Regions from separate parts of the Mesorhizobium sp. WSM4848 genome, predicted to be linked through region 1. Evidence: predicted binding sites of a transcription regulator. Region 1 holds the regulator's gene; each other region holds the start of a gene.
What was found. Region 1 encodes PhoB, which activates phosphate uptake and scavenging genes when phosphate is short. Its sites were predicted from a motif close to TGTCATNNANCTGTCAT; they were not measured.
Positions count from the first base shown of each region.

Region 2: the regulator PhoB is predicted to act here: its motif matches at 3,588-3,604, upstream of AC0L16_RS32115 (RNA degradosome polyphosphate kinase).
Region 3: the regulator PhoB is predicted to act here: its motif matches at 2,802-2,818, upstream of phnF (phosphonate metabolism transcriptional regulator PhnF).
Region 4: the regulator PhoB is predicted to act here: its motif matches at 1,352-1,368, upstream of AC0L16_RS31210 (PhoX family protein).

Region 1 is NZ_JBVVPX010000030.1:25,425-30,603, reverse strand. It holds gene AC0L16_RS24005 (sugar ABC transporter permease) at 1-17, opposite strand, end outside; gene xylF (D-xylose ABC transporter substrate-binding protein) at 156-1,196, opposite strand; gene AC0L16_RS23995 (ROK family protein) at 1,462-2,709, shown strand; gene phoB (phosphate regulon transcriptional regulator PhoB) at 2,760-3,449, opposite strand; gene phoU (phosphate signaling complex protein PhoU) at 3,466-4,173, opposite strand; gene pstB (phosphate ABC transporter ATP-binding protein PstB) at 4,212-5,027, opposite strand; gene pstA (phosphate ABC transporter permease PstA) at 5,040-5,179, opposite strand, start outside.
Region 2 is NZ_JBVVPX010000059.1:14,587-19,765, forward strand. It holds gene ppx (exopolyphosphatase) at 1-1,225, opposite strand, end outside; gene AC0L16_RS32115 (RNA degradosome polyphosphate kinase) at 1,225-3,426, opposite strand; gene AC0L16_RS32120 (zinc-finger domain-containing protein) at 3,781-4,026, shown strand; gene AC0L16_RS32125 (FAD-dependent monooxygenase) at 4,042-5,179, shown strand, end outside.
Region 3 is NZ_JBVVPX010000039.1:52,243-57,421, reverse strand. It holds gene AC0L16_RS27965 (ABC transporter permease) at 1-938, shown strand, start outside; gene AC0L16_RS27960 (zinc-binding alcohol dehydrogenase family protein) at 1,004-2,020, shown strand; gene phnF (phosphonate metabolism transcriptional regulator PhnF) at 2,028-2,777, opposite strand; gene phnG (phosphonate C-P lyase system protein PhnG) at 2,900-3,361, shown strand; gene phnH (phosphonate C-P lyase system protein PhnH) at 3,361-3,972, shown strand; gene AC0L16_RS27940 (carbon-phosphorus lyase complex subunit) at 3,974-5,086, shown strand; gene AC0L16_RS27935 (alpha-D-ribose 1-methylphosphonate 5-phosphate C-P-lyase PhnJ) at 5,083-5,179, shown strand, end outside.
Region 4 is NZ_JBVVPX010000053.1:19,232-24,410, forward strand. It holds gene AC0L16_RS31210 (PhoX family protein) at 1-1,283, opposite strand, end outside; gene AC0L16_RS31215 (hypothetical protein) at 1,488-1,826, shown strand; gene AC0L16_RS31220 (phosphatase PAP2 family protein) at 1,946-2,647, shown strand; gene AC0L16_RS31225 (helix-turn-helix domain-containing protein) at 2,843-3,112, shown strand; gene AC0L16_RS31230 (SulP family inorganic anion transporter) at 3,232-4,950, shown strand; gene AC0L16_RS31235 (SMP-30/gluconolactonase/LRE family protein) at 4,972-5,179, opposite strand, start outside.

The sequences.
Region 1 (5,179 bases):
GAAGTCGTTTCGGTCATGATGTCCTCCCACCGTTGCCGTCTGCCGCGGATGCCGGAAGCAGCTTAGAAATTACCCGCGAGACGCGGAAAAACAACTCTTTGAAAAAACGCCGCGGCGTGAAGCCGCGGCGTTTCAGGTTTTTTGGCGAAGGCGGATCAGTTGCAGACCGGGACAGTGCCCGCCGCCGCGCCGGCGCAGACCTCTTCCTGCTTGATCCAGCCGGCATCGATGACGACGTTGAGATTGTCCCTGGTGATGGCAATCGGCGTCAGGAACAGCGACTTGACGACATTGCCGCCCGGCGTGGTGAAGTCCTTGACGCCGGCAATGTCTGTCATCTGCTTGCCGTCGGCCAATTGCGAGGCGATCTCGGCGGCATTCTTGCCGAGCTCGCGCGCGTCTTTCCACACCGATACGGTCTGTGTGCCCAGCGCGATGCGATTCAGCGCGGCATGGTCGCCGTCCTGGCCCGAAACCGGGACGGATCCGGCCAGGCCTTGCGCCGTCAGCGCCGCGACGACACCACCGGCGGTGCCGTCATTGGCGGCAACCACCGCATCGACCTTGTTGTCGTTGGCAGTCAGGAACTGTTCCATGTTCTTCTGGGCGTTGGCGGGAAGCCAGCCGTCCGTATAAGCCTCACCGACATTCTTGATCTTGCCGCTGTCGATGGCATCCTTGAGCACTTCCATGGAGCCGGCGAACAGGAAATCGGCATTCGGGTCGGCGCCCGAGCCCTTGATGAAGACGTAATTGCCTTCCGGCGCCACCTTGAACACTTCGCGGGCCTGCATGCGGCCAACTTCCTGGTTGTCGAAGGTCAGATAGAAGACGTCCTTGTTCTCGATCAGCCGGTCATAGCCGACGACCGGAATGCCTTCGTCCAGCGCCTTCTGCACCGCCGGACCGATGGCCGAGGCATCCTGCGCAAGGATGATCAGCGCGTTGGCGCCCTGCGAGATCAGGCTCTCGACGTCGGTCAGCTGCTTGCCGGGATTGGACTGTGCGTCAGCGGAAATATATTTGTCGCCGGCGGCCTCGATCGCCGCCTTCATGGCGGCTTCGTCGGTCTTCCAACGCTCTTCCTGGAAGTTCGACCACGAAACGCCAATGACCTTGTCCTTGGCCTGCGCGGCCGACGCGAGCGTCAGCGACATGGCGACCCCCGCCAGAATGGCGGCTGCGAATCTCTTCATGATATTCCTCCCTGCGCCGCGTAGGGCGCGACCAACTGGCCCGAAGGCCGGCACAAAGGCCTCTATTTTTTCGAGCCTCGAAAAAATACTGGTCCAACGCCGAAGCCCTGTCAACACCAATTCTGGCGGATTTTGATGTCCTGTTTGGCTTTTTTTCGAGGCTCGGAATAAATAATGACAGGCCCTTCTGCTTCTGCCAGTATTTGTCGGACATTACCGACGGCTTCCGATTCATGAGCGGCCGCGGCGATGAGGAGAAGCAAAAATGTCGGTCGGAATCCGCCATGACGATCTGCGCCGGCGCAACCGGGCGATGGTGATTTCGGCGGTACGCCGCGCAGGCCAGCCGTCGCGGACCGAGATCGCCGCAACCACCGGCCTCAGCCATTCGACCATATCGGCGATCTCTTCCGACCTGATCCAGGAAGGCATCCTGGCCGAGAGCAAGGCGAGCGAGACGGTTTCGCTGAAACGCGGCCGACCGCAGGTCGGCCTCAGCCTCAATCCGCAAGCCGCTGCGGTGTTGACCGTCGTGTTGTCGCTGAATTTCCTGTCGGTCGCCGTCATCGATTATGCCGGACAAGTGGTCGCCGAGGAACAGCGCCGGCTGGACACGCTGACCATGTCGCGCGACGCGCTGATCGGCGAATGTGTCGCCATCGTCCGGCGCCGGCTCGAAGATCCCGACCTCGATGTCCAAAGCGTCGCCCGCATCGCGCTGGCGATCCAGGGCATCACCGATTCCCATGCGCGCGCCATGTTGTGGTCGCCGATCACGCCGCAGACGAACATCGCCTTCGCCGACATTCTGGAACGCGAGTTCGGCATCCCGGCCATCATGGAGAACGACAGCAACATGATGGCCGTGGCGCTGCGCTGGCGCCACCCGGATCGCTACCGCGATGATTTCATCGCCATCCTGCTCTCGCACGGCATCGGCATGGGGCTGGTGCTGAAGGGCGAATTGTTCACCGGCACCCACTCCTCAGGCGGCGAATTCGGCCACATGATTCATCGGCCGGGCGGCGCGCTTTGCCGCTGCGGGCGGCGCGGCTGCGTCGAGGCCTATGCCGGCAACTACGCCATCTGGCGCAACGCAAGGCAATTGAGCGAGAACGCAGAGCCGGTCGCCGATGTCAGCGACGCCGAGATGCGGGCACTGGCGGCCCGGGCGCGCGAGACGGACGGACCGGAGCGCGAAGCCTACCGCAAGGCCGGCGAAGCGCTCGGCTTCGGGCTCGGCAGCCTGTTCGCGCTGATCGATCCGGCGCCGGTGGCCATGGTCGGCGCCAGCGCTGCCGCCTTCGACCTGATCGAGCCGGCCCTGCGCGAGGCCATCGCCCAGACCGCCGGCGGCCAGCATTCGGGTTCGATTTCCTTCGACACCGAGCCGAACGAGCTGCCGCTGATCCGCGAAGGCTGCGCCATGCGCGCGTTGACCTTCGTCGACCAGGAGGTTTTTGCGCCCGGCGCACAAGGCAAGTCCGGCACGATCAGGAGAGACGTGGCCTGAGTCCGAACGAGGACTCAGCCATTCGCAGGCCGGCCTCACCTGAATATCAGCTAGTCTTCCCTGATCGCGTAGCCAGCGCCACGGATGGTGCGGATGACATCGGGCATGCGACCATTGTTGACCGCCTTGCGTAACCGGCCGACATGGACGTCCACCGTGCGCTCGTCGATGTAGATCGTCTCGCCCCAGACATTGTCGAGCAACTGACTGCGCGAGAAGACCCGGCCCGGGTGCCGCATCATGAATTCGAGCAGCCGGAATTCGGTCGGCCCGAGCCGGATCTCGCTCTTCTTGCGATAGACCCTGTGCGATTCACGATCGAGCATGATGTCGCCGACCTTGAGCACGCTGGACAGCACTTCCGGCTTGGCGCGGCGCAGCAGCGCCTTGACCCTGGCCATGAATTCCGGTGTCGAGAACGGCTTGACCAGATAGTCGTCGGCTCCGGTCGAAAGGCCGCGCACCCGGTCGCTCTCCTCGCCGCGCGCGGTCAGCATGATGATCGGCAGCCGCTCGGTTTCGGGACGCACCCGAAGGCGCCGGCAAAGCTCGATGCCGGAAACCGCCGGCACCATCCAGTCGAGCACCAGAAGATCGGGCACGTTCTCCTGCAGCCGGATTTCGGCCTCGTCGCCGCGCGTCACCACCTCGACCTGATAGCCTTCGGATTCCAGATTGTAACGGAGGAGGACGCCCAGCGGCTCTTCATCCTCCACCACCATGATGCGCGGCGCGATCATCGGCCGGTCACTCCTGTCATGTCGCCGGCGCCGACATCGTCGTTTCGTCGAGCTTCGGGCGATCCGCCGGCAATTGCTGCCCGGTCACGACAAAGTAGGCGTTTTCGGCGATGTTGGTGACATGATCGCCGATACGCTCGAGATTCTTGGCGCAGAACAGAAGATGCGTGCAGGCGGTGATGTTGCGCGGATCCTCCATCATGTAGGTCAGGAGTTCGCGAAAAACCGCCGTGTATTTCACGTCGATCTTCTGGTCGTCGGCGCGCAGTTCTTTCAACGCGCCGGCATTGCGCGACACATAGTGCTCGACCACGCCGCGGAGCTGCACAAGAACGAGATCCGCCATCGTGTCGATACCGTGCGACAGATTACGCGGCGTGGCGCTCTGCCCGACTGCGCTGACCCGCTTGGCTATGTTCTTGGCCAGGTCGCCGATGCGCTCGAGATCGCCGGCCATGCGGATTGCGCCAACCACGGCGCGCAGATCTTGCGCCATCGGCTGCCGCTTGGCGATCAGCGTGATCGCACTATCGTCGAGTTCGCGCTGCCGCGCATCCATGATGGCGTCGTCCGAGACGACGCGCTGCGCCATCGCATTGTCTGATGCAAGCAACGCGCGGATCGAGGCTGCGACCATCGCGGCGGCGAGCTCGTCCATATCGCGGATCAGCCTGTCGATGTGCTCCAGTTCCTCGTCGAAAGATGCGACGGTGTGTTCACCCATGATACTGTCCTCGTGTTCGAAATTCGCCGCCGGACCGCTCAGCCGAATCGGCCGGTGATGTAGTCCTGGGTGCGCTTGTCGTCGGGGTTGGTGAACATCTTGTCGGTCGCGCCCTCCTCGACCAGATAGCCGAGATGGAACATCGCCGTGCGTTGCGACACGCGCGCTGCCTGCTGCATCGAATGGGTGACGATGACGATCGTGTAGTTCTGGCGCAGTTCGTCAATCAGTTCCTCGACGCGGGCGGTGGCGATCGGATCGAGCGCCGAACAGGGCTCGTCCATCAGGATCACTTCCGGCGATACGGCGATGGCGCGCGCGATGCACAGGCGCTGCTGCTGTCCGCCGGAGAGACCGGTGCCCGACTCGAGCAGGCGATCCTTGACCTCGTTGAACAGGCCGGCCTTCTTCAGGCTCGATTCAACGATGCCGTCCAACTCGGCCTTGCTCCTGGCCAGGCCGTGAATGCGCGGACCGTAGGCGACGTTTTCATAGATCGACTTCGGAAACGGGTTCGGCTTCTGGAACACCATGCCGACGCGGGCTCGCAGCTCGACGACATCGATTTTCGGGTCGTAGACATCCTCGCCGTCGAGCGTGATCTTGCCGCTCACCCGCGCGATATCGATCGTGTCGTTCATTCGGTTCAGGCACCGCAAGAATGTTGACTTGCCACAGCCCGATGGGCCGATCAACGCCGTCACCTGGTTCTCGCGGACATCGATATCCACGTCGAACAGAGCTCGCTTCTCGCCGTAATGAACAGAGACCTTTTCGCCCTTCATCTTGATCGAAGGGGCATTGGTTCCGCTGCTCAGTTTCTGCTCAACGCCGGCTTCCGTCATGATGTTCATATCCTCTACTCCTTACCAGCGCCGCTCGAAGCGCTTGCGCAGTATCACCGCGATGGCGTTCATGATGACCAAAAACAGCAGCAAAATCAAAATCGCCGCCGAAGTCTTCTGCTGGAATCCAGCTTCCGGGAAATCCGCCCACATGAATATCT
Region 2 (5,179 bases), on a different contig from region 1:
GACGGTAGGCGTTGGCCAGCGCCAGGAAGGCGCGGCCGGGATGGTCGACGCCGATGAAGGAGGCGTGGGCAATGATGTTGAGCGATTGCTTGCCACGATATTCGGGATGCGCACGCCAGCCGATGTCGGCAAGCAGGCAGGCGGCCTGGCGGTAGCGCGCCTCGTCGACCGTCTCCTCGATGCCGAAGGCGGCGAAGGTCTTGCCCGTCCACTCGACAAGCTCTTGCGCGTGGGTAACCGAGCGCGAACGCAGCCGGGCGAGTTCCTCCGAGGCCGAGATCAGCGGATCCGCCTTCTGCTCGGCTTTGTCGAGCAGCGAAAAGAGAAAGCCCTCGCGCACGCCCAGTGCCGAGACGATGATCTTTGACGGCTGCATCGCCGCCATGATCTCCTGCAGCACGATGGCGCCATAAGGCAGCAGCGAGCGGCGGTTCTTCGAGACGCCTTCGATACCCCTTATCTTCTCGATCTCGCCCTTGGCGACCTGCTTGAGGAAGTTCGCAGCGCTGTCGATGCCGATCTCGTAATGGTGCATGACGCTCAGCGGATAGCTGGTCATTTCCATGTACAGCCGAGCGAGGTTTCGCCAGGTGCCGCCGACGGCATAGAACGGCCTGCCCTGCCCGCCTTTCAGCAGCTTTGCCTTCGCGAGTTCGTCGCGCGCTATCTTTGCCGCCTGGGGCAGCGAGTTCTTGGCCATGTCCTGCAGGCGCAGGCCGCCCAGCGGCAGCGTGATGCCGTCGCCGATTGCCTCGCCGTCGACGTCGACCAGTTCGAGGCTGCCGCCGCCGAGGTCGCCGGCGATGCCGTTGGCCGGATGGAAGCCGGAAATGACGCCAAGTGCGGAATAGTGGGCTTCCTGGCGCCCGCTCAGCACCTGGACCTCGGTCTTGAGCACATCTTCGGCGCGGTGGATGAAATCGGGGCCGTTGACCGCCTCGCGGGCGGCGGCGGTCGCCAACACATACATACGCTCGGCGCCGGCCTGCTCGGACAGCGCGCGGAAACGCCGAAACTCCTCCATCGAGCGGGTCACCGCCTCGGGATCGAGCTTTCCGGTCGAGACGATGCCGCGACCGAGGCCGGCCAGCATCTTTTCGTTGAACAGCGTGGTCGGCGAGCGCGCCAGCCCCTCATAAACGACAAGCCGGATCGAGTTCGACCCGATGTCGATGATGGACAGCGGACGGCGGTCCTGAAGCCGGCCCTGGGACGTTGAAATCATCAGCCGGTCGCTGCGGCGTTTTTCTTGCGGCGCTTGAACTGCGCGATGCGCTTGGGCGCATGCGATTTCAGCGCATCGCCGCGTCCGGAAAGGCTCGGATTGGTCATGAAATATTCCTGCGCGTTGAACGGTTCCTCGCCCTCCTCGAGCGTGGCGCGCCGGGAGGTTCCGTCAGCCAATACGTCGAAACTTTGCTGGTTGTCCATGATGTTGCCCAGCATGATCTGGCCGAGGACTTGTTCATGCACCGTTGGATTGGTGATCGGCACCATGGTTTCGACGCGACGGTCGAGATTGCGCGGCATCAAATCGGCCGATGAGATGTAGACGACCGCCCCGTCCGACGGCAGTCCATGGCCGTTGCCGAAACAATAGATGCGGCTGTGTTCGAGGAAGCGGCCGACGATCGACTTGACCCTTATGTTTTCCGACAGGCCCGGCACCTGGGGCCTCAGGCAGCAGATGCCGCGCACGACGAGATCGATCTCGACGCCGGCGCGGCTGGCGTCATAGAGCGCGTCGATGATGATCGGGTCGACCAGCGAATTCATCTTCATCCAGATGCGGGCCGGCCTGCCGTCCAGCGCATGGGCAATTTCGTCCGAAATGTGCCTGAGGATGCGTTTGCGCAGCGTGAAGGGCGAGATGGCCAGCCGCATCTCCTCGGTCGGCTCGGCGTAGCCGGTGATGAAGTTGAACAGCTGGGCGACATCGCGGGCGATCGTCGAATCGGTGGTGAAGAAGGACAGGTCGGTGTAGATGCGCGCGGTGACGGGATGGTAGTTGCCGGTGCCGAGATGCACATAGTTGCGCAGCTTGCCGTCCTCGCGCCGCACCACCAGCGACATTTTCGCGTGGGTTTTCAGTTCGAGGAAGCCGAACACGACCTGAACGCCGGCGCGCTCGAGGTCGCGCGCCCAGCGGATGTTGGCTTCCTCGTCGAAACGCGCCTTGAGCTCGACCAGCGCGGTCACCGACTTGCCGGCCTCCGCCGCGTCGACCAAAGCGCGCACGATCGGGCTGTCGTTCGAAGTGCGATAGAGCGTCTGCTTGATCGCCACCACTTCCGGATCGGCCATCGCCTGGCGCAGGAACTGCACCACCACGTCGAAGGATTCGTAGGGGTGATGAACGATGATGTCCTTCTCGCGAATGGCGGCGAAACAGTCGCCGCCGTGCTCGCGGATGCGTTCGGGAAAGCGCGGATTGTAGGGCTTGAACTTGAGATCGTCGCGGGCGATGGCGACGATCTCGGAAATCTGGCTGAGCGCCAGCGGACCGGTGAGCACGCTGATGCGGCTCGACGAGACGCCAAGCTCGCCGGCGACGAACTCGCGCAGTTCGGCCGGCATCAGCTTATCGAATTCGATACGGATGACCGAGCCGCGACGACGACGTTTCAGCGCCGTCTCGAACAGGCGCACGAGATCCTCCGACTCCTCCTCGACCTCAATGTCGCTGTCGCGGATGATGCGGAACGTGCCGGAGCCCTTGACCTCGTAGCCGGGGAACAGCTTGCCGATATAGAGCCCGACCGCCTCTTCTAGCGGAATGAAGCGGACATGACGCTTGCGGTCAGGCAAGCGAATGAAGCGCTTCAGCGCCACCGGCAGACGCAACAGCGCGCTCATCTCCTCGCCATTCCTGCGGTGGCGCAGTTGCAATGCCATCGAGAAGCCGAGATTGGGAATGAACGGGAACGGATGCGCCGGGTCGATCGAAAGCGGTGTGAGCACCGGAAACACCTGCTCCTGGAAATGATCCTCGAGCCAGGTCTTCTCGTCCTTGGTCAGCGCATCGCGGCTGATGCTCTCGATGCCCTCCTTGTCGAGCAGCAGCATCAGCGCGGATAGGCTCTTCTGCTGGTCCTCCTGCAGGCGCTCGACCTCGCGCAGCAACTGTTCCAGCTGTTGTTCGGGGGTGCGGCCGTCCGGGCTCTTCAGCGTGATGCCTTCGCGAACCTGGCCGGCGAGACCGGCAACACGGACCATGAAGAACTCGTCGAGATTGGCAGCCGAAATCGACAGGAAACGGACACGCTCGAGCAGCGGATGATTGGCGTTCAGCGATTCCTCGAGGACGCGGCGGTTGAATTGCAGCCAGGAAAACTCGCGGTTGACGAACCGGTCCGGGTTGCCGCCCTCTGGGCTCGCCACCTCGACAGTGGTGAATTCGCTCTGCACCGGCTTTAGTTCGTTCATGGTTCCTGCTCGTTTCGCACCCGCTGGCCACAGCGTGGCGCGTCTTTCCGGACGCGCAAAGACGCTCTACCACTCATAAGCCATGCATGATCCCCAGCGAACCGAGTTCGATTTTCGGGGCCATGCCTTAACCGGCTTAGCTTATCCTGTGACAGGCTTTTACGACAGTTTGATTTCATCGATCTTGCAAAGAGACAGCTTATGATCCAGATGCAATCCAGGCTACAGCGCGGCGCGTCCTTTGGGCGTGAATCCAGGCTGCAGCGTGGCGCCTCCTTTGGACGCGCCAGGGACGCGGTGGAATTTTGATTTTGCGCATGCTCCGCGGTCATGCGGCAAATGCAGGAGACGACGATGGCAGGCGGTTCGATTCCCCATTTCCAAAACGATGCGGGCTATCCGGCAATCGACATCGGCGTCAAGGAATTCATGTGCACCGGCGCCAACCCGCCTTTCGACCATCCGCATGTGTTTCTCGACATGGGCGACGACAATGAAAAGGTCTGCCCCTATTGCTCGACGCTTTTTCGCTATTCGCCAAAGCTGAAGGCGACGGAAACGCAGCCTGCCGGATGCCTGTATATCGACCAGGCCGCCTGACGCGCACACCATCCCATGGACGACACCCGGTCCCGGCAGGTCGTTATCGCCGGAGCCGGCGTCGCCGGACTGACCGCGGCACTGGCGTTTTCCGAGCGCGGCTATCTGGTGCGGCTGTTCGAACAGGCGCCGCGCCTCGAAGCGGCCGGCGCCGGCATCCAGCTCTCGCCCAACGCGACGCGCATCCTTCGCCAGCTCGGCGTGCTCGACCGGCTGTTGCCGGCGGCGGTGCGGCCGGAGGCGGTCGTGCTCAAGGACGCCGCCACGCTGCGTGAGCTGGCGCGGGTGCCGCTTGGCGAAGCAGCCGAAAGGCGCTGGCAGGCGCCCTATCTCGTCGCTCATCGGGCTGACCTGCAAGACGCGCTGATGGCGCGCCTTGCCGAACAGCCGGACATCAGTCTCGTCACCGGCGCGCGCGTCGGCGGCATCGCCACGGGACCGCGCTATGCCACGGCTACAGTCGAGATTGCCGGCAAGACAGTCGAAGCCGGCGGCTTTCTGCTGATCGGCGCCGACGGTGTCTGGTCAGCGATCCGCGCTTTTGGCGGGCTTCCGGCCAAAAGCCGGTTTTCGGGCGAGCTTGCCTGGCGCGCTACGATCAGTGCAGACAGCGTCGCGGGAGAAGCCGTTGCGGCGGTCGGCGCCGCCAATTGCGTGACCACCTTCCTGCATCCCGGCTTCCACCTCGTCACCTATCCGGTCAGCAACGGCACGGCGTTCAACCTGGCCGCCTTCACCAGGGACGAGATCATCGCCGAGGGCTGGTCGGGCCACGCCGACCCCAATATCCTCGCCGGCGCCATGCGTGGCACGGCGCCAGCACTGGCCCGGCTTGCCGAGGACGCCGGCCCGTGGACCGCATGGCCGATCCATACGGTCGACCAAGCACAGCCATGGACGACGCCCGCCGGCATCGCCCTGATCGGCGACGCGGCGCATGCGATGACGCCGTTTGCGGCGCAGGGCGCGGCGATGGCGATCGAGGATGCCGCAACCCTTGCCGGCTTTGTCGCCGCCTCGCCTGCCGATCCCGGGAGCGCGCTTGCCGCCTGGGAAAAGGTGCGGCGCCCGCGCATCGCCAAGGTCGCCCGCCGCGGTGCCGTCAACCGGCTCGCCTGGCATGCAGCGGGGCCGGTGGCCGTCGCGCGCAACC
Region 3 (5,179 bases), on a different contig from region 1:
GGCCGAAACGCAACTACAACGCGCTGTTCGGGCTGACGCTGCTGGCGCTGCTGGTTCTTTTGTGGGTCATCCTGTCGGTGGCGACGCCGAGCTTCGCCTCCGCCAACAACATCTCGAACCTGCTGCGGCAAGGTTCGATGATCGCCATCCTGGCAGTCGGCCAGACATTCGTCATCATCACCGGCGGCATCGACCTTTCCGTCGGCGCCGTCGTTGGCTTCGCCACCGTCATCGTGGCGATGCTGATCAATGCCGGCGTGCCGATCTACCTCGCCATCCTGATCACCTTGCTGGTCGGCGTCGCCATCGGCCTGTTCCACGGCTTTGGCATCGTCAAGATGGGCCTGCCGCCCTTCATCATCACGCTGGCGACGCTGACCTCGCTGCGCGGCATCGGCCTTTTGATGACCAACGGCAACTCGATCTCGATCAACAACGACGCCTTCCAGCTGTTTTCGCGCAGTTCGTTCCTCGGCGTCCCCAATCTGTTCTGGATGGTGATCCTGGTCGGCATCCCGGCATATGTCTTCCTGCATCACAGCCGCTGGGGCCGGTATCTGTTCTCGGTCGGCTCCAACGCCGAGGCATCGCGTCTGTCCGGCGTCAACGTCCAAAGCACCATCTACATGGCCTATACGCTGTCGGGCCTCTGTGCGGCTTTTGTCGGCGTGCTGCTTGCCTCGCGCATCGGCATCGGCAATCCGACGCAGGCCGAGGGCTGGGAATTGCAGGCGATCGCCTCGTCGGTGATCGGCGGCACCTCATTGTTCGGCGCCGTCGGCTCGGTGCACGGACCGCTGCTCGGCGCCTTCATCCTCGCCACCATCAACAACGGCGCCAATCTCTTGAACGTCAATGCCTTCTGGCAGCGCATCATTACCGGCGTGCTGATCATCGTCATCGTCTATTTCGACGGCCTGCGCCGCCGCGGCAAGTAGACCATCTTAACAACCGCCGGCCCGGCGATCGGGCCGGCGGTGCCATGAACCGACTGGATCAAAGCATGAAAGCCGTCATCTGCCGTTCGCCCGGCGATCTTGTTGTGGAAGACCGCCCGGCGCCGAGCGCACCACCGCCGGGCTGGGCGCTGGTCGCGGTCAGTCATGTCGGCATCTGCGGCACCGACTATCACATCTTCGAGGGCAAGCATCCGTTCCTCGCCTATCCCCGCATCATGGGTCACGAGGTCTCCGGCACCGTGATCGAGGCCGGCGAAGGCGTCGTCCTGGCCGTCGGCGGCCCGGTGATCATCAACCCGTATCTCGCTTGCGGCAAATGCATCGCCTGCCGTCAAGGCAAGCCGAATTGCTGCGTCAGGATCGAGGTGCTCGGCGTCCACTGCGACGGCGCCATGTGCGAACGGATCCTGGTGCCGGCGCAAAATCTTTATCCGGCAAACGGCCTGTCGCTGGCCGATGCCGCCGCCGTCGAATTCCTGGCGATCGGGGCGCATGCCGTGCGGCGCTCGCTGGCTGCCCCCGGCGCGCGCACGCTGGTCATCGGTGCCGGGCCGATCGGCCTCGGCACGGCGCTGTTTGCCCGCATCGCCGGTCTCGACGTGACGCTGCTCGACATGAGTGCCGAGAGGCTGGGTTTTGCCGCAAGCGAACTCGGCTTCGCCACCCTCGATGGTTCACGGCAGTCTGCGACCGATCTGGTGCGGGAGGCGACCGGCGGCGAAGGTTTTGACGTGATTTTCGATGCCACCGGCAGCACCCAGTCCGTCCAGTCAGCCTTCGCCCATGTCGCGCATGGCGGGACGCTGGTCCTGGTCAGCGTCGTCAAGGACGACATCGTCTTTTCCGATCCTGAATTCCACAAGCGCGAGATGACGCTGATCGGCAGCCGCAACGCTCTGCGCGTCGACTTCGACCATGTCGCTGCCTCGATCCGCGATGGTGCTGTGCCGCTGGCAAAGCTCGTCACCCATCGCACGACGCTTGGCGAGACGCCGCGCGACCTCGCCCGTTGGGCGCATGCGAAATCCGGACTGATCAAGGCCGTCATCCAGGTCGGATGAACCGGACTTAAAGCGCCGATATCTTGAGCTCGACCCGCTCAGCCGGAAACCGGGTTTCGGCGAACTGGATCGGCTGGCCGTCCGGCGTGACGTTGACGGCGACCGTGACCAGCACGATGGCGCCGGGCTGCAGATTAAGATCGGCAAGGTCTGCGGCGTCCGCGTGGCGGGCCGACAACACCGTCGATTGCCTGAGATAGTCACCGATGCCGAAACGCTGGAATGAGGCGGTCACCGATCCGGTTTCGGCCATGGCGGCATCGATGCCGGCGAAGCGTCCCGCGTCGAACCAGCCGGTGGCACGCGAGACCGGTTGCCCATCGGCTTCGCCGCGGGTCTCGAGGCGTATTACAACAGAACCCCTGGCAAGCCCCAGACCTTCGGCGACGCGCCGACTGGCCGGCTCGACCGCCGATTCGAGCAGCACGCTGCGACGCTCCGACGCCTGCCCTTGCAGGCCCTCCGAAAAACGGGTGCGCGCTCCGATCGGATAGGACAGGCGCTTGCGCGACAGCACAAAAGTGCCGCGCCCCTGTTCGGCCCTGAGCACGCCATCCTGCACCAGCGCGGCGATGGCGCTGCGCACCGTATGGCGGTTGACGCCATAGCGCTCGGCCAGTGCAACTTCCGGTGGCAGCGCAGCATTCTCGGCAAAGTCGCCGACGGCGATCGACTGCAAGATCTGGTCGGCGATCTGCCGCCACAGCGAGACGCCGCTGCGCCGCTCTATGCTGCCGGCAATCTGCTGCCCGATCATTTCTTGCCCCAATCTTTTTGCCCATGTCACGCACACGTCATGGACACGCATTAGAAAATAGATATAATTTGTATAGTTGTCTATATCAATCGACAAATTTTCGATGCAAGGGAATGTTAACCATGCGAGGACAGGAAGCGCGCGATCAGGCCGAGCGCAAGACCGTCATGGCAACGCTGGCGCAATCGACCGGCGACGATATCGTCCGCCTGTGGAACGAAGCCGGCCTGCCTTCTGAGGCGGAACTCCTGCGCGGCCCCGAGACCGGCCTGGTCACCGTGCGCGGCCGCATCGGCGGCGGCGGCGCGCCGTTCAACGTTGGCGAGGCGACGGTCACCCGCGCCACCGTTCGGCTCGCCTCCGGACAGGTCGGCCACTGCTACGCGCTGGGCCGTGACAAGCAGAAAGCAAAACTGGCGGCTATCGCCGACGCGCTCTGGCAGGACCCTGCCATGCGCCGCGAGGTCGAGACCAAACTCATTGCACCGCTGCAGGCCGCACTGGCCAGCGCACGTGAACGGCGGCGCGCCGAGACGGCGGCAACCAAGGTCGATTTCTTCACCATGGTACGCGGAGAAGACTGATGGGCATCGCAACGGAAGCGATCGAGGGCGGCTTTGCCGATCCGGTGTTCGACGCCCAGACGGTGTTCCGCGCCGTGATGGACGCAATGGCGCGGCCGGGCACCCTGCAGCCCCTGCCGGTCTTTGCCCGCCCGCCAGCGCCGCTGTCGGCCATTGCAGGCGCCATCGCGCTGGCGCTGTGCGACAACGACACGCTGCTCTGGCTCGACCCCGCCTTGCAGGCTCCAGCGACGGTGAGATCCTGGCTCGGCTTCCACAGCGGCGCGGCACTGGCCCACACGCCAGCCGATGCGCATTTCGCGCTGATCGCCACGCCGGCCGAGATGATGGCGCTCGACGGCTTCTCACAAGGCACACAGGACTATCCCGACCGCTCGACGACGCTGATCCTGCAGGTGAGCGATCTCGTCTCAGGCGCCCCGCTGCTGCTCGAAGGTCCTGGCATCGAAACAACCGTGACAATCGCGCCGGCGCAGATGCCGCGCCACTTCGTCGAACAATGGAAGCAGAACAATCAGCGTTTTCCGCGTGGTGTCGACATTATCCTCGCCACCCCGGAAGGCGTTGCCTGCCTGCCGCGCACGACGCGCATCAAGACGATGGAGGCGTGATATGTATGTCGCGGTAAAAGGCGGTGAAGCGGCCATTGCCAACGCCCACGCCCTGCTCGCCGACCGCCGCCGCGGCGACCGTTCCGTGCCGGCGCTTCGCCTCGACCAGATCGTCGAGCAGCTGGCGCTCGGCGTCGACCGGGTGATGAGCGAAGGTTCGCTCTACGACCGTGAATTGGCGGCGCTGGCCATCGTTCAGGCGCGCGGCGACATGATCGAGGCGATCTTCCTGGTCCGCGCCTATCGCACCACGCTGCCGCGCTTCGGCTACACCAGGGCGATCGACACCGGCGCGATGCTGGTCGAGCGGCGCGTATCGGCGACCTACAAGGATCTTCCCGGCGGCCAGTTGCTCGGCCCGACCTTCGACTACACGCACAGGTTGCTCGATCCCGAGCTTGCCGCCGGCGGCGATGTCGCCGAGCCGCTGCAGCGCGCCAGCGACGCGGACGCCATGCCGCGTGTCTCCGCCATCCTCGCCCGCGAAGGCCTGATCGAACCCGACGGCGACATGCCGCAGGACCATATCCCCGGCGACATCACCCGCGAGCCGCTGGAATTTCCGATGGCGCGCGACATCCGCCTGCAGGCGCTGTCACGCGGCGACGAGGGTTTTTTGCTGGCGCTCGGCTATTCCACCCAGCGCGGCTATGCCCGCAACCATCCGTTCGTCGGCGAGGTTCGCATCGGCGAGGTCGAGCTGGAACTCGACGTGCCGGAGCTGCCATTCGCCGTACCGCTCGGTTCTGCGCGTGTCACCGAGTGCCAGATGGTCAACCAGTTCAAGGGCTCGGCCAAGGCGCCGCCGCAATTCACCCGCGGCTACGGCCTCGTCTTCGGCCAGAGCGAGCGCAAGGCGATGGCCATGGCGCTATGCGACCGCGCGCTTCGTGCAACCGAATTCGGCGAAGACGTCGTCGCCGCGGCCCAGGACGAGGAGTTCGTCATCTCGCACTCCGACAATGTCCAGGCGACCGGCTTCGTCGAGCACCTCAAGCTGCCGCACTATGTCGACTTCCAGGCCGAGCTCGATCTGGTGCGCCGCATGCGCGCCGAGCATGACGCCCGCGAGAACGGCGGCAAGATGGAAGAAAAAAGGGAGGCCGCGGAATGACCGCACAACCGACCGATATCGCCACCTACAACTTCGCCTATCTCGACGAGCAGACCAAGCGGATGATCCGCCGCGCGATCCTCAAGGGCATCG
Region 4 (5,179 bases), on a different contig from region 1:
GCAAAGCCGTTCTCCGCCGTCAGCGGGCCCTGGCCGAAGACGATGGGAAGCCATTCAATCGAACCGTCCTCGGCGAATTTGGCGACATAGAGCGTGCCGTCGTCGAGAAGATCCATGTTGGCGGCGCGGTCCTCGGCGTTGAACTTTCCGACCGTGACGAACTTGTAGACATAGTCGAAGCGCTCGTCGTCGCCGAGATAGAAGACGACGCGGCCATCCTTGGCGACGATCGATTCAGCGCCCTCATGCTTGAAACGGCCCATGGCAGTGCGCTTCCGCGGCACCGAGGTCGGATCGTTGACATCGACCTCGACGACCCAGCCGAAGCGATTCGGCTCGTTCGGCTCCTTGCCGATGTCGAAGCGGTCGTAATGCGCAGCCCATTCATAGGCGCCTTCGGGAATCCCCAGGCGCTTGTAGTTGGCGGCTTCCTTGTGGCCTTCCTGCAACTCGCCCGAGAAATAGCCGTGTATGTTTTCCTCGGCCATGACGTAGGTGCCCCAGGGCGTCACGCCGCCGGCACAATTGTTGATGGTGCCGAAGACCTTCGTGCCGGTCGGATCGGCACTGGTCTTGACCCGGTCGTGGCCGGCGACGGGGCCGGACAGTGCCATCTCGGTGTTGGCGGTGATGCGGCGATTGAGCTTGCCGTCGCGCACCACCTGCCATTTGCCTGATACCTTGCGAATTTCGACGATGGTGCCGCCATGCGCGGCTATCTCGATGTCGACCTGTTCCTTACTCAGTGGGGCCTGCTTGGCCTCGCCATCGACGATGGTGACAAGGCCCGGGAACATCAAATGCGGATTGGTGTACTCATGGTTGACCACCAGCAGGCCATGCTCGGCCGAGCCGTCGATCGGGATAAAGCCTACATAGTCGTTGTTGTAGCCAAACTGCCTTTCCTGGGCCGCCGCCGACTGTTTTGTCGGATCGAAGTCCGGCGAATCGGCAAACAGCGGATCGCCCCAGCGCAACAGCACGTCGGCGTCGTAACCGGCGGCGACATGGTGCTTGTCGTCGACGCCTGCCTCAACCTCGTCGAAACTGAAGACCGAGCCGCCGCCGGCGCGGGCATCGTCGGCGAGGATCAGCGCGAGCGGGCTGACGGTGGCGGCGATGGCGGTTGCCGCGAGCGATCCCTGCAGAAAACCACGGCGCGAGAATCGCGCGGCGATGATTTCGCCCATCGTCTGGTTGTCGGTGGGATTGGTTCCTGGCCCATCGTTTTCCTCGAGCAGGATGGTGCGGAAATGGGCGTCGGCGGAGCGATGTTCGGTCATGGGGGCTTGCCTCTGGCTCTTTGGGATGGCTGGAGCGTGTTGCTTGACTGACCGCGTATCGCCAGCAGATCACAGTTTGATGACGTTCCCGGCCAATTTCCAGCCCGATTTCATGTCTTTGATCAGGCCGCTTGACCGCGACCGACGCTTCGGAAACAAGATCTGCGGCAGGCGCGGAAGTACTGCGTCGAGAGGGACAAAAAAGTGAGTTTCTGGGGACTGGGGCAGCTCGGCATTTCGACGGTGATCTTCCTGCTGGCGGCGACGGCGGCCAAGCAATGGGGACTGGCGCCGAGCCTCGGCAAGATCGTTCTGACTCTGGCGCTCTATTCGCTGGGCAATCTGATCATGCTGAGGCTGATCCGTGAATTCGGCATGTCGGTGTCGTTCAGCCTGTCGGCGGTGATCCAACTGGTGTCGGTGAACGTAGTGGCACTGGTGTTCTTCGGCGAGCGCGTCGATTCGTTGCAGGCCACCGGCATCGTGCTCGCCGTCGCAGCGGTGGCGCTGATCACGCTCGGACCCTATCTGCAAAAACTGTAACTGCGCATGACCCCGAAAATCGGAATCGATTTTCGGAAAGGATCATGCGCCAAATCAAAGTGCTACAGCGTCCTTTGCGCGTCCAAAAGGACGCGCGGCGCTGTAGGACGATTGGCCCGATGAAGAATACCGCGAACAAGCTGCTCAACTGGATCGAGTTCCCGGTGCTCTTGGCCGGACTGGTCATCGCCGGCGGACTGTGGGGGTTCGAGGAACTGATGGAGGTGGCGCGAGACACCACACCGCACGCCTTCGACACGGAAATCATGCTCGCCTTCCGTGAAGCGGGACAGCCCGACAATCCGATCGGACCGCCATGGCTGGAAGGGGCGATGCGCGATATCACCAGCCTCGGCAGCGCCATCGTGCTCGGGCTGATCACTGTGGCGGTGATCGTCTATCTGCTGCTGATCCACAAGCCGGGAGCAGCGTTCCTAGTCTTCGTCGCGGTGGCTGGCGGGCAGGCCCTGTCGAGTACGCTGAAGCTCGGAATCGATCGGCCGCGCCCCGACCTGGTCTCGCATCTCGCCGACGTGGCGACGCTTTCGTTTCCAAGCGGCCATGCGATGCTGTCGGCGGTGACATATTTGACGCTGGGCAGCATGGCGTCCCGTTTCCTGCCTGGGCGAACGACCAGGATCTATGTGCTGGCACTTGCCGTGCTGACAACACTGCTGGTCGGCATCAGCCGCGTCTATCTCGGCGTTCATTGGCCGTCGGACGTGCTGGCCGGCTGGTGCGCCGGCTTCGCCTGGGCGATGCTGTGCTGGCTGGTAGCATGGGCGTTCCAGCGATGGCGCGGGCAGACCGCCGGCGCCTGAACCGCCCCGTTCCGAACGATGATTCGCCTAATCTCCTCATTGTTGCGGCGGCTGGGGCGTGCTGGTCCAGCAGGCGCAGGCTCGCCAGGATGCAACCAGGCCATGTGCATGTCTGACATGTGCATGATGATGCTTGAACCGTCATAATGATGGTATTATACATGGGAATGCAGACTCAGACGGGGTTTTTAGCCGATGATCACTGCCGCGCAGATGCGCGCCGCAAGGGCGCTGGCCGGCATCGATCAGAAGACGCTCGCCGAGCGCGCCGGGGTTTCGCTTCCAACCATTCAGCGGATGGAAGCGAGCGACGGCGTGGTCAGGGGCGTGGTCGATACGCTGATGAAGGTCATCCAGGCCCTCGACGAGGCCGGCGTGGAGCTGATCGGCGAGAACCAGGCCAGCGAGCGCGGCGGCAGGGGGGTGCGACTCAAGCCGGTCGTGCCGCAGAACCCGCCAGGCTGAGCCGAAATAGAGTCGCGACGGCGACCGCCGACAGTCCTGCCGACGATCTCGCCTGCTTGGTTTTATGCGTGGCCGCTGTGCACTTTTTGGCGGTATGCATCAGGAGCGGAAGGCAGTCCATGGATCGAACCCAGCGGGCAATTCATCAACCGGCGCAGCCGACATTTTCCGAACTGTTCACGCCGAAGCTGGCGACGGTGCTGCGCGAAGGCTACACATCAGCGCACTTCAAGGCCGATGCCATCGCCGGACTGACCGTGGCCATCGTGGCGCTGCCGCTGTCGATGGCGATCGCGATCGCATCGGGCGTGTCTCCGGAGCGCGGGCTCTACACTTCCATCATTGGCGGTTTCCTCGTCTCGGCTCTGGGCGGCAGCCGTTTCCAGATCGGCGGGCCGGCGGGCGCCTTTATCGTGCTGATGGCGGCAACAGTGGCACGGGTCGGCGTCGACGGCTTGCTGCTGGCGACGATGATGGCCGGCGTCTTGCTGCTCGTCATCGGCTATCTCAGGCTTGGCACCTACATCAAGTTCATTCCCTATCCGGTGACCGTCGGCTTCACCGCCGGCATAGCCATCATCATCTTCTCCGGCCAGATCGTCGAGCTGTTCGGGCTAAAACTCGCCGGCCAAGAACCTGGACCGTTGGTGCCGAAGCTGATGGCGATCGGCGAGGCGGCCGGCACGATCAATCTCGCCGCCACCTTCGTCGCTCTGCTGACCATCGTCGCCATTGCCCTGATGAAACGGTGGCGGCCGAAATGGCCCGCCATGCTGATCGCCATCGGTCTGGCGTCGCTTGTCGTGGCGCTGTTTTCGCTGCCTGCCGAAACGATCGGCACGCGCTTCGGCGGCATCCCGCGCAGCCTGCAAATGCCGGCCTTTCCGCCGATCAGCTTCGACAGGATGATCGACGTCCTGCCGGACGCCTTAGCTTTTGCGCTGCTCGTCGCGATCGAATCGCTGCTGTCGGCCGTGGTCGCCGACGGCATGACAGGAAGGCGGCACCGCTCCAACTGCGAACTCGTGGCGCAAGGCTTCGCCAACATCGCGTCCGCGCTGTTCGGCGGCATCTGCACCACCGGCACCATAGCCCGCACCGCGACCAATGTGCGGGCCGGCGCGCATGGACCGGTTTCGGGCATGATCCACTCGGCCCTCCTGCTTGCCCTGATGCTGGTGGCGGCGCCGCTGGCCAGCTACATCCCGCTTGCAGCCCTTGCCGGCGTGCTGGCGGTGGTGTGCTGGAACATGTTCGAGAAGCAGGCCTTTGCCACGCTGCTGCGTGCCTCGCGGGGCGACGCGCTGGTGCTGATGGCGACCTTCCTGATCGTCATCTTCCGCGATCTCACCGAAGGCATCGTCGTCGGCTTCGCGCTGGGCTCGATCCTGTTCATCGACCGCATGGCCAAGAGCATTGCGGTCGAGCCGGATCAGGGACTGGTGCAGGACGATGTCGCCGACAGAACCGGCGCCGCCAGCGCATACGATTCCAGCGAAGCCAGCGATGCCGACACCGTCGTCTACCGGATTTCCGGCGCCTTCTTCTTCGGCGCCGCCTCGACCGTCGCCACGGTGCTGGACCGCATCGCCGACCAGCGCAAGAACTTCATCCTCGACTGCTCGGCCGTGCCGTTCCTCGATTCAACGGCGGCCAACGTCATCGAGAGCGCTGCCCACAAGGCGAGGCGCACCGGCGTGCGCTTCATCATATCAGGTGCTTCGCCGCAGACACGCCGCATGCTGATCAACCACGGCGTCAAACGACCGCTGGTGACATACGCCGCCTCGATCAGGGACGCGCGAGCGCAACTGAAGAATGCCGCGCCCGCAGCGTGAATGCCGAAAAAAGAAACCGGCTCAGTCGAGCGACAGCGCAACGACTTCGCCGTCGTTCATCAGCGGCACGAAAATCCTGCTGCCGTCGGTGCCGATATCGGCACTGCCCGGATTGAAGGTCGCAACCGTCTCCGGTGTGCCATCAACCTTGTAGCGATAGAGCGTGCCGGTCATATAGGACGTGGCGTAGATCGTGTCGCCGACTGCAATGACGCCATCGAGATCAGCG